DNA from 2 places in the Aeromonas bestiarum genome. Region 1 is predicted to be linked to the other one. Evidence: predicted binding sites of a transcription regulator. Region 1 holds the regulator's gene; the other holds the start of a gene.
What was found. The regulator LexA, encoded in region 1, represses DNA repair genes until DNA is damaged. The targets are predictions, from matches to a motif close to ANCTGTNTNNNNANACAGNT.
Positions count from the first base shown of each region.

Region 2: recN (DNA repair protein RecN) is a predicted target of LexA. The motif match lies at 1,328-1,347, and genes of this name have one in related genera.

Region 1 covers NZ_CP064746.1:118,877-124,953, reverse strand. Annotated here, with positions in the region: gene IU367_RS00575 (SCO family protein) at 1-65, opposite strand, end outside; gene IU367_RS00570 (hypothetical protein) at 287-574, opposite strand; gene lexA (transcriptional repressor LexA) at 1,039-1,662, opposite strand; gene plsB (glycerol-3-phosphate 1-O-acyltransferase PlsB) at 1,867-4,290, shown strand; gene ubiA (4-hydroxybenzoate octaprenyltransferase) at 4,416-5,279, opposite strand; gene IU367_RS00550 (chorismate--pyruvate lyase family protein) at 5,276-5,812, opposite strand; gene IU367_RS00545 (flagellar basal body-associated FliL family protein) at 5,958-6,077, shown strand, end outside.
Region 2 covers NZ_CP064746.1:1,367,557-1,373,633, reverse strand. Annotated here, with positions in the region: gene grpE (nucleotide exchange factor GrpE) at 1-130, opposite strand, end outside; gene nadK (NAD(+) kinase) at 398-1,282, shown strand; gene recN (DNA repair protein RecN) at 1,395-3,059, shown strand; gene IU367_RS06610 (DHHA2 domain-containing protein) at 3,499-4,392, shown strand; gene IU367_RS06605 (universal stress protein) at 4,803-5,243, shown strand; gene IU367_RS06600 (efflux RND transporter periplasmic adaptor subunit) at 5,503-6,077, shown strand, end outside.

The DNA.
Region 1 (6,077 bases):
TAGAATGCGGCCATCATGCCCCCGACCAGCAGCAGAAACAGCAAGGGGTAACGCGGTTTAACCATAACAACAGACCCTTTCACTTCGACATGCCCGCAGACCGGGCCCGAATGGATGACCCATTGTAACCCAGCCAATCCCGGACCGGACCATCCCATCTACCGGATGCCGATTCGGCATCCAACTTCGGTCAGGGGATGACGCTATGGGCAGGCCGCCGGGCGAACAAGGCCAGAAAACAGCAGCCCCACCGTCAGGGTGGGGCTGTCAGCAGCACGCGGGGCTATCAGGGTTGCAGCCTGCGCCGCTCATGGGGGCGACGGGTCAGGGCGCGGAGTGGTATGACGGGGGCCGTCCAGGGAGCCTCCGCCTGTCCCCTGTCGTGATGGCTGTGAAACAGACGAACCAGACGGACTATCTTGTCCTTGGGACAGCCCAGCCAGATGGTCCAGCAGGCGCCCTTGTGATGCACCCAGAGCGCATAGAAACGGGTCATCCGGTTGCCCTTGATGAAACGTGTGATGGAAGAAACGGGCGATGCCAGACCCGGATCCCATGGCGAGCTTGAAGCCATACCTGTCCTCCTTGACCAAGAGGTCACGCCGACCGGCATCGTCTGCTACCGCTAGGTGGCCAGATCCTGTGACTGCCGCATGTCGACTGCGCGAGTGTGCCCTCATTACCCGGACGGTCGTTGCCGTCGGCGCCATGCTGGCCACTCTCCCTTCTTATCCCGCGATATCGCCTCTCTCTGTGGTGAGCCGGCCAAATGCCATTGCTGTCCAGCTCACATGAGGCTGTTGTCATGCATCCCTGCTGCCCCTGGGTTCCTGCGACGTGGGTAAAGAGCGTCTTGTCGAGCATCGGGGGACAGTGCAACGAGTCCACTGCCTTACCAAATGATATATCTGAAATGAGTCACCTGCGGCCGTTCGCCACAGACAAAATGGCGGGTATCAGGATCTGATTGAAATCATGGGGAAAGGAACACAGAAACGACACGGCCTCCCGCAGGAGGCCGTGTCATGGCGAGGGTGATTACATCCAGTCGGCGTTGCGGATCACGCCGACGGCCAGCCCTTCTATGGTGAGCTGCTGGCTGGAGAGATCCACCGCTATGGGCTCCAGATCCTCGTTTTCCGGCAGCAGCCACACCTGGCTGCCCTTGCGCTGGAAGCGCTTGACGGTGACATCCTCATCGAGGCGCGCCACCACCACCTGGCCGTTGCGCACCTCCTGGGTCTTGTGGACCGCCAGCAGGTCGCCATCCAGGATGCCGATGTTCTTCATGCTCATACCCTGCACCCGCAGCAAAAAATCCGCCCGGGGGTGGAACAGGGCAGGATCCACCTGGTAGTGGCTCTCGATGTGCTCCTGCGCCAGGATAGGTTCACCGGCCGCGACCTTGCCGATCAGGGGCAGGCCTGTCTCTTCCAGCACCTCTTCCTCTTCGATCAGCAGACGGATGCCGCGGGAAGTCCCCGGCATGATCTCGATGACCCCTTTCTTGGCCAGGGCCTTCAGATGTTCCTCGGCCGCATTGGCCGACTTGAAACCAAGCTTCTGGGCAATCTCGGCGCGAGTCGGCGGCATGCCGGTCTCACTCATGTTCACCTTGATCAGCTCCAGCACTTCGGCCTGGCGGGGGGTAAGGGGTTTCATAACATTGGCACCTGTCTTTTTATACAGCACACTGGCAGTATATACAGTGCTGTGGCCAAGGCAAGGCGCAGCTAACATTTGTCATGGCCTGGCGCTCATTTACTCTTGTTTTGATCCTGCGCAGCCGACTCATCGTACCTCTCGGCGACAAGGCGCCGGTGATTTGCTATGCTCACGCCGCATTTTTTCGGAGAGCAGACGCACATGTCCCTTGGACAGAAGATTTCCAGAGCCATCTTGCAATGGCCGGTCAGTGGCTTGGTCAATCACAAGAGCCTGCCGGAAAATCCCATCACAGAGCTCAAGCTGGATCCGGCCAGACCCATAGTCTATGCCCTGAAAACCAGCTCGATCACCGACCTGATGACGCTGCAACAGTGCTGCGAGGATCTCGGCCTGCCCGGCCCCTTCACGCCGCTGGAGCTGAACGGCCAGTTGCTGCCGCGCTACGTCTGTCTGGACCGTCCGCCTCCCCTGTTTGGCAAGCGCAGCAAGCCGCTGCCCTTCCTGCAGGAGTTCCACCAGCTGCTGGATCTGCACAAACAGGATCCGGCGCTGGATATCCAGGTGGTGCCCGTCACCCTGTTCTGGGGCCGCGCCCCCGGCCGGGAAGGCGAGGAAGCCTCCGGCTGGAACATCATCAGCAGCCTGGCACCGAACCGCCTCAAGAAGGCGCTGATCGTGATCCTTAAGGGTCGCGAGAATCTGGTGCGCTTCTCCCCGCCGCTCTCCCTGCGTCACATGGCCGACAAGCACGGCACCGACGAGGCGATCGCCCACAAGCTGGCGCGGGTGGCACGCACCCACTTCAGTCGCCAGCAGCTGGCTGCCACCGGCCCCAAACTGCCGAACCGCAACCTGCTGTTCAGGCAGCTGCTGGATTCGAGCGTGATCCAGCAGGCGATCGAGAAAGAGGCGCAGCGCGACGGCATCAGCCTGGAAAAAGCGCAAAAGCGCGCCCACGGCTACATGGACGAGATTGCCTCCGACTTCTCCTACCGGCTGATCCGGCTCGGCGAGAGCTTCCTCGGCTGGCTGTGGAACAAGCTCTACCGTGGCCTCTCGGTCAACGGCGCCGAGAAGGTGCGTCAGCTGGCCCAGGAAGGGCACGAGATCGTCTATGTACCCTGCCATCGCAGCCACATGGACTACCTGCTGCTCTCCTACGTCATCTACCACCAGGGCATGGTGCCGCCCCATATAGCGGCGGGCATCAACCTCAACTTCTGGCCAGCGGGCCCGCTCTTTCGTCACGGCGGCGCCTTCTTCATCCGCCGCACCTTCAAGGGCAATCCGCTCTACAGCACCGTCTTTCGTGAATACCTGAACCTGCTGTTTGCCAAGGGCTACTCGGTGGAGTTCTTCACCGAAGGGGGCCGCTCCCGTACCGGCCGCCTGCTGCCACCCAAGACCGGCATGCTGGCCATGACACTGCAGGCTATGATGCGCGGGCTGGACAGACCGGTGACCCTGGTGCCCGTCTATCTGGGTTACGAGCACGTGATGGAGGTGAACACCTACCACAACGAGCTCAAGGGCAGCCGCAAGGAGAAGGAGAGCTTCCTGCAGGTGCTCGGCATACTGCGCAAGCTGCGCAACTATGGCCGGGGCTTCGTCAACTTCGGCGAGCCGCTGACCCTCAACAGCTACCTCAATGAACATGTGCCGGCCTGGAAGGCCGACATAGGCCAGGAGGAGCGCCCCGAGTGGATGGCGCCCACCGTCAACCAGCTGGCCGAGCTGCTGATGACCCGCATCAACGGGGCCGCCGCCGTCAACGGTCTGACCCTGAGCGCCCTGGCGCTGCTGGCCGCCGAGCGCCACGCCCTGACCCGGGACGAGCTGCAGGCCCAGCTCAACACCTATCTGGATCTGCTCAAGCAGGTGCCCTACAGCCCGCAGAGCACAATCCCGGATGAGGATGCCAAGACACTGCTGGATCAGGCGATGGAGCTCAACAAGTTCGAGGTGAGCGAGGACAAGCTGGGCCAGATCATCAGCCTGGACCGCTATCAGGCGATCCTGCTGACCTACTACCGCAACAACATACTCCATCTGTTCGCCCTGCCCTCCCTGGTGGCGGCGCTGATCGAGCGTTGCGAGGGGATCTCCCGCGGCGAGATAGTCGCCCGTTGCGTCGACATCTACCCGCTGCTCAAGACGGAACTGTTCCTGCGCTACGAAGAGGATGAGCTGCCGGAGCTGGTCGATGCCCTGCTGGCCGAGCTGCAACGCCAGCAACTGGTCGAGGCGCGCGATGGCGGCCATTGGGTCAATCCGGGCAACCAGATGCGCCTGCTGCTGCTGGCCGAGAGCATTCAGGAGACGCTGCAACGCTACGCCATAGTGCTGACCCGGGTGCTGGCCCAGCCCCATGTCGAGGCGGAACAGCTGGAGGCGGACGGCCTGATGATGGCGGAGCGCCTCGGCACCCTGCACGGCATCAACGCCCCCGAGTTCTTCGACCAGAAGCTGTTCAGCACACTGATCCACACCCTGCGCAAGGAGGGCTACCTCTCCCCCGAGTGCAAACCGGATCTGGGCCGCTTCCAGGCGCTGGCCGACAACATAGTGCCGCTGCTGAGCAACAAGATCCGGCGCACCATACAGGCGGGCAACCGGCTCTGACCTCAAGAAGAGCCAGATACAGAGCAATAAAAAGGCCGCAGCATGCGGCCTTTTTCATGGAAGCAGGGTGACCCCCGCCTCTCGAATAGTGAGCGTCCCGGACAGCCCGCGTCAGCGCGGCTGGCTCACAGGTAGTTGAGCGCGACCCCGGCAAACACCAGGGCCCCCACATAGTTGTTGTTGAGGAAGGCCTGGAAGCAGGCCTCCCGCTGCCGCTCCCGGATCAGCCGCTGCTGGTAGACAAACAGCGCCGCCGCCGCCAGCAGCGACCAGTAATAGCTGGAGCCCAGCCCGCTCAGTTGACCCACAGCCAGCAGGATCAGCAGGGTGGCCAGTTGCAGCATACCGATGATCCGCTTGTCGTGGCGACCGAACAGGATGGCGCTGGACTTGAGGCCGAGCCTGAGGTCATCGTCCCTGTCTACCATGGCGTACTGGGTGTCATAGGCGATGGTCCACAGCAGGTTGGCGAGAAATACCAGCCAGGCCACCAGTGGCAAGGCGTTGGCCTGGGCCGCATAGGCCATGGGAATGGACCAGGAGAAGGCCATGCCGAGCACCAGCTGCGGGATCGGAATGTAGCGCTTCATGAAGGGGTAGCAGACCGCCAGCAGCAGGGCCGCAAACGACAGGCCTATGGTGAGCGGGTTCATGGTCAGCACCAGACCGAACGAGATGAGCGCCAGCACGGCGAACAGCGTCAGCACCTCACGCGGCCTGACCTTGCCCATGGGCAGGGGTCGACCGGCGGTGCGCTTCACATGGCCATCGAAGTTGCGATCCGCGTAGTCGTTGATGACACAGCCGGCGGAGCGCATCAGAAATACCCCCACCACGAACACCAGCAGGGTCCAGAGATCCGGCAGGCCATCGGCCGCCAGCCAGAGTGCCCACAGGGTCGGCCACAGCAGCAGCAGGGTGCCGATGGGCTTGTCGATGCGGGCCAACTGCACATAGGCCAGTCCCCGCTCCTTGGTTAACAGCTTCACTCCGGCTCCTTATTCGATGACAGCGAGGGCAAGAAGAGTTCATGGACCAGCAGTGGCCATTGCCCCAGAAACAGACGGGAACGGCGTCCCCAGACGGTGGCGGCCGGGCACCAGGGATTGCTCGCAATCTCGAAACAGGCCAGTTGCAGGTGATCGCGCCGGGCGGGCTCGTCACCGAAGATACGCTCGCCCAAAGGCTGTTCACCCAGCTCGCGCAGCCCGCTCTCTTGCAGGGCGGCTTCGGCAAACAGGGTCCAGCCCAGCACAGCCGGCCCCCCATCGCCGTGCAGTATCACCTCGCGGCACAGGCCCTGGGGCTGCTCGGCGGCCACCAGCCGCTGCTCGTCGGCGCCAAGGGCAACGCTGCGATTGCCGAGCAGTTGCAGCGAGAAGTGGCGATTGTGGCGACGCAGGCGCTGGGTCATGGAGTCGGCCTCCAGCAACCAGGGCCGCAGTGCCTCTGGCGGCTCGCACTCTGCGGGAGCCCGCCACGGGACGAGCTGGACGAGGGGAACAGTCAACTCGGACTTCACAGCTTCACCATCCGGAGATTTCCGTTATCAGGTTAAAATCCGGTTTATTATCCGTAAATCAATCGAGAATTGTAAGAACATCCGTGCTTGACGGCCCCGATGGCAACATCAAAAATGGGGTATCTGCCGCTGATGAGCCATCTATATGAAGATCTTCAAAATTCTGCTGGTGTTGTTACTGAGCTGTGGCGCCCTGCACGCGCAGGCTTCGTCCGGGGAGGAGCCGCCCGCCGAAGGGGCCGAAGCCGCCAAGCCGGGTTTCCTC
Region 2 (6,077 bases), 1.2 Mb from region 1:
CATCCAGTTGGGCCTCCAGCTCGGCAATGCGGGCCTGCTCGGCTGTCACTTCACTGTCTACATCGGTCGGCTCGACTGGCTGGACTTCCACTTGCTCCATCGCTTCAACCTTTTGTTCTTCGTGGTTCATGACATCTCCAATTTCAGGGTTGCTTATGAGGGTCTGTTGACGTTCGGGTGCGCGACAAGTCGGTAACAGACCCTGTAATGGCGCTATTATGGGGACGCAGCCCCGGCTTTCAAGGGGAAAAGGGCGCTATCGTCGCCAATGAGCCGAGCCAACGGCCAAATTGCCACTTTTCATGGCGCTATGCCCACCAGTAGACGCCGGCAGCAGACAAATCCCCCACAAAGCGCGGTATACTCCCCCCAATACTCATCCCAGACCCGACAGCATATGGATTCTCCGTTCAAAACCATTGCCCTGATTGGCAAACCCCACCACGAAGGGGCCAACCAGACCCTGACCGGTCTGCATCAATATCTCACTACCCGAGGTTTTCGGGTGCTGGTGGAGAGCCGGGTGGCCCACACCCTCGGCATCATGGATGAGAACGTGATGGATCTGGTCCAGCTCGGTGAGCAGGCAGATCTGGCCATAGTGGTCGGCGGCGACGGCAACATGCTGGGGGCGGCCCGGGTGCTGTCACGGTTCGATGTGGCGGTGATCGGCGTCAACCGGGGCAATCTCGGCTTTTTGACCGATCTCTCGCCGCAGGATTACCTGCTGCCGCTGGAACAGGTGCTCTCAGGCCACTACAAGAGTGAACACCGCTTCCTGCTGGAAGCAGCCGTCTATCGTCACGGGGAACGCAAATCGAGCAACCTGGCGGTGAACGAAGCCGTGCTGCACCCGGGCAAGATAGCCCACATGATCGAGTTCGAGGTCTATATCGATGGCAGCTTCATGTACAGCCAGCGCTCGGACGGCATCATAGTCGCCACCCCGACCGGCTCCACCGCCTATTCGCTGTCGGCGGGCGGCGCCATCCTCACTCCCAAGCTCAACGCCATCACGCTGGTGCCCATGTTCCCGCACACCCTCAGCAGCCGCCCCATAGTGCTGGATGCGGACAGCGAGGTGCGGCTGCTGGTCTCGCCGGACAACCAGGATGACGCCATGCAGGTGAGCTGCGACGGTCAGGTCACCCTGGCGGTGCACCCGGGTGACGAGATCCTCATCAAGAAGAGCAGCCACAAGCTGCACCTGGTGCATCCGCTCGATTACAGCTACTTCCATGTGCTGCGCAACAAGCTCGGCTGGGGCAGCAAGCTGTTTTAAGGCGCTTTTCAACGCTCTTGTCCATCCTGTTGCGGGCCGACTCTTTACTGTATGTAAAACCAGTATATACTGGATGCATACACAGTAATGTTGGCCCATACAGGATGAGACCATGCTGACCCAGCTGACCGTCAACAACTTCGCCATCGTCAAGTTTCTCGAACTCGATCTGCAACCCGGCATGACCTGCATCACGGGTGAGACGGGTGCCGGTAAATCCATCGCCATAGACGCGCTCGGCCTCTGCCTCGGCGAGCGGGCCGAGGCCAGCATGGTGCGCCCCGATAGCGACAAGACAGAGGTCAGCGCCCGTTTCCTGCTGGACGGCAACCCGGCCGCCCGCGCCTGGCTCGCCGCCAACGAGCTGGACAACGAAGGCGAATGCATAGTGCGGCGGGTACTCTCCGCCGAGGGGCGCTCCCGCAGCTACATCAACGGGGTGCCCGTCCCCCTGACCCAGCTCAAGAACCTGGGTCAACTGCTGGTCAACGTCCACGGCCAGCACGCCCACCAGCTCCTGCTCAAACCCGACTACCAGCTCAGCTTGCTGGATGGCTATGCTGGCCATCACCTGCTGCTGGACGAAGTGCGCCAGCATTATCAGCTGTGGCGTCAGCTGCAAAACGAACTCAACCGCCTCAAGGCCGAGCAGCAACAGCGGGAGGCCCGCCGTCAACTCATCGAATATCAGGTGCAGGAGCTGGACGAGTTTGCGCTGCAACCGGGGGAGTTCGAGGCGATCGAAGAAGAGCATCAGCGGCTCGCCAACGGCACCGAGCTGATGCAGGAGTGCGGCGCCTGTCTCGATCTGCTCTATGACAACGAAGAGACCACCATCGCTGGCCTGTTGCAGGTCGCCGTCGACAAGGCCGAGGGTCTGGTGGGCATGGACAGCCGGCTCACCCCTGTGCTGGAGATGCTGAACGAGGCGATGATAGGCGTGCAGGAGAGCCACAGCGAGCTGCGCAGCTATCTGGATCGGCTTGAACTGGATCCCGAGCGCTTCAACGAGCTGGAAGCCCGCCTCTCCAAAGCCATCAATCTGGCCCGCAAGCACCATGTCAAACCGGCCGAGCTGGCCCTGCATCATCAGGATCTGGCCAGTGATCTCGCCCGCCTCAACTCCGACGAGGAGCGCCTCGAGGGCATGGAAGATGAACTGGCCGAGGCCCGCCTCGCCTTCGTGCAGGCCGCCGAGGCCCTGAGCCAGAGCCGTCAGCGTTACGCCCAGGAGCTAGGCGCCAAGGTGACCGCCAGCATGCACGAGCTGGCGATGCCGGACGGCCGCTTCGCCATCGAGGTGCGACCGGATGCCCAGAGCAGCCTGTCGCCACTCGGCATCGATCGGGTGGAATTTATGGTCACCACCAACCCGGGGCAACCGATCCAGCCACTCGGCAAGGTGGCCTCGGGGGGTGAACTGTCTCGGATCAGCCTCGCCATAGTGGTGATCAGCGCCCGCAAGGTCTCGACCCCAACCCTTATTTTCGATGAGGTGGACGTGGGGATCAGCGGCCCCACCGCCGCCGTGGTGGGTCGTCTGCTGCGCCAGCTCGGTGAATCCACTCAGGTCATGGTGGTGACTCACCTGCCACAGGTGGCAGGCAAGGGCCACCAGCACATGGTGGTGAGCAAGCACACGGACGGCAAGACAACTGAGACCCAGATGCAGGCGCTGGATCAGGGAGACCGCCTCAAGGAGCTGGCTCGTCTGCTGGGCGGCGACCATATCACCGACAATACCCTGGCCAACGCCCGCGAGCTGCTGGCCTCCTGAACAAGCATCTCCAGGCAGGCAGTAAAAGGGAGAGCCAGACCCGCGGGGTTGGGCTCTCCTTTTTTGTTACTCTCCCCTCATTGCCTTATGCTCTTTTCCTCTCCCACAATCCCCTCCTCTGGCTGGCCAACCAATATCAGAGCAGCCGCTCTGATCCGGCACTGGCACCAGCGGTAGACAGGACAACACCTGAGCCGCAGCCAAGTTCCTGGGTCTGGGTCTGCAACAAGGTGCTCGCCATGGCCTGCTCCACCCACACGGCAGGGGGCAGCAAGGGACTATAGGATCAGCCTGGTTGCCAGAAGTAGCACAGCTGCATAGAGTGAAACCAGACTGGGGGCAAGCCTCCACTCTGTTTAGCCATCTTATTCGCGCCCCCTGCCCGATCTGCGTCATCGCGATCTCGGCCAGGCGAGCCTCCAACGTCAGGAATGTCTTTATGCTCCATGTGTTTGGCCACAAGAACCCCGATAGCGACAGCATCTGTACCGCCCTGGTCACCGCCGACTGGCTCAATCGACAGGGCCGGCAGGCCCAGGCCTATGCCCTGGGTGAACCCATAGCCGAAACCCGCTTCATTCTGGAAACTGCCGGGGTCGATGCCCCGCCCCTGCTGCAGGGCAGCGTGGCCAACAAATCTGTGTTTCTGGTGGATTTCAGCGAGCTGGAGCAGGGGCCGGAGGGGCTGGCCGAGGCCGACGTGCAGGGGCTGATCGATCACCACAGGATAGGCACACTCATCACCCGGGGCCCGCTCGATGCCTGGATCCGGGCCGTGGGTTGCAGCGCCACCGTCCTGCTGGAACTGATGGGCTATGACACCCTCTCTCGCACCCAGGCTCGCCTGCTGCTGGGTGCCATCATCAGCGACACCTTCAGCCTCACCTCGCCGACCACCACGGCCCGTGACCGCGCCGCCGTCAATGCGCTGCTGCCCCTGGCCGATCTGGCGCTGGAGCCCTTTGCACAGACCCTGCTGGAGCGGCGTACCCAGCTCGGTGACGCCCCTATGACAGAGCTGCTCGTCGCCGACGAGAAGGCGTACCAGATCGCCGGTTACAAGCTCTATGTCAGCCAGATCTGCGTGATGGATCCGGCGCAGATCCACACCCGCCAGGCCGAGCTGGCGCAGGCCATGCAAAACCGGCTGGAGCAAGATGAGCTGGATGCCTATGTGCTGATGCTGACCGATCTGGCCAAGGGCGGCAGCCTGCTCTACTTCGCCAGCAAGGGCATACTGCCCGAGCAGCCGACTCATCTGGCCGGCGCCGTCAGCCGCAAGAAAGAGGGGCTGCCCTGGCTGACCCAGTACCTCTCCTCAGACCCGGTTTGAGTTCAGTGGAGAGGGAGCCGGCCAGGGCTGGCTCCCTCTCCACTCTCCATTGCCCTCTCTTACCACCGCCTCCCCCACGCCCCAAACAGCTCCCGCCCGCACTCTCATCGATATCAAACCACAGGATCCTGGTTTTTGACGCCCATCCACAGCGCAAACATGCTGCCCTGTCAGGTTTTTCACTGCCAACAGACCAATGAACCGTCAAAAAGCAGGGTTCCCTTCATTTTCCATTCAACTCAGTCTGTTATGATGATGTGAACGAACATGGCTTTGCGATGCATCACCGACAAAGAGTGACGCCAGACGCGCGAAACCGGTTCGTTCTATGCGACACATAGCGGGAACACAGTGGTAGGGGACAGACAATTTGTCCCCGGTGCCCCGCGCCATGCCAAGGAGAACTGCTTATGACCTCAACCCATATTGTGCTGTTGCTGGAAGGCAAGGATTACGAGCAGGAGACACTGGCCAAAGCAAGCCGGTTGGTACAGGGAATGGGCGGTGAATTGACCCTGCTGCACCTGACCCACAGCAGCAAGATGCGCCGCAAGAGCCTGTCACTGTCCGAGGAGGAACGCAGTGCCCAGGGCACCCTGGATGCCAAGGCCATCATCAGCGAGCTCATCACCACCCTGCAGCACCCGGTGGATTACCAGTGTCTGGTGGTCGATGACGTGGTGCCGGATCTGAAGCGCTGGCTGGACGCGCACCCGGCGGATCTGTTGCTGGTGGGCAGCCGCCACCACTGGATGGAAGGGTCACTGGCCCGCCTGCTCATCTACAAGCTGCCGATCGATATCCAGATCTGCCACGAACCCTACGCCGAACAGCTCAAGGCCGTCGGCTGATCTGCCTGGCGCCCACCCCACGGGTGGGCGCCGCTTGCCAACACGGCATCGCCTCGCGTTACTCCCTCTCGCGCACGCCCTCGCACCTCGCCACCCTGTCCATCCAGGCCGCCGCCCAGCCACAGTCCTGACGGCAGGCAAGGCCGGTAATGACAAGGCTATCTACATGTTTCCTTACATATTCATCGCTGTTTTTTAAGCCTCGTTTGCTGCAGGATATTGCCCTTGCACGCCTTCGCACGTTTCTTTCAGGTGATAAATGAACATAACCCCCAAGCAGCGAAAATTCGCCCTGCTCATCCTGCTCCCGCTGGCTGCCATCTCCTGGCTGGCCTGGCCGAACAAGGCCCCCGAGCCCGTGCTGAGCGCGCCAGTGACTCGTCAGGATGTGGAGCAGACTGTGCTGGCCAGCGGCGTACTGCAGGCCATAGAGCAGGTGGATGTGGGTGCCCAGGTCTCGGGTCAGGTGACCTATCTGGCGGTCGAGGCAGGGCAGAGCGTCAAGCAGGGGGAGCTGCTGGCCGAGATAGACCCACTGCTCGCCCAGAACAACCTCAAGACCGCCGAGGCGGATCTCGCCAGTCGCCGCGCCCAGCTCAAGATCAAGCAGGCACAGCTCAAGCAAAACGAGCTGGCCTGGCGTCGTCAGCAGCAGATGTTCAGGCAGGAAGCCAGCTCCCGCGCCGATCTGGAGAGCGCCGAAGCCCAGCTGGCGGTCACCCGGGCCGAGCTGCAGAGCGCCCAGGCCGAGATCGAGAATGCGCTGATCAAGGTGGATCGCACCAAGACGGAGCTGGGCTATAACCGCATCCTGGCCCCCATGGATGGCACAGT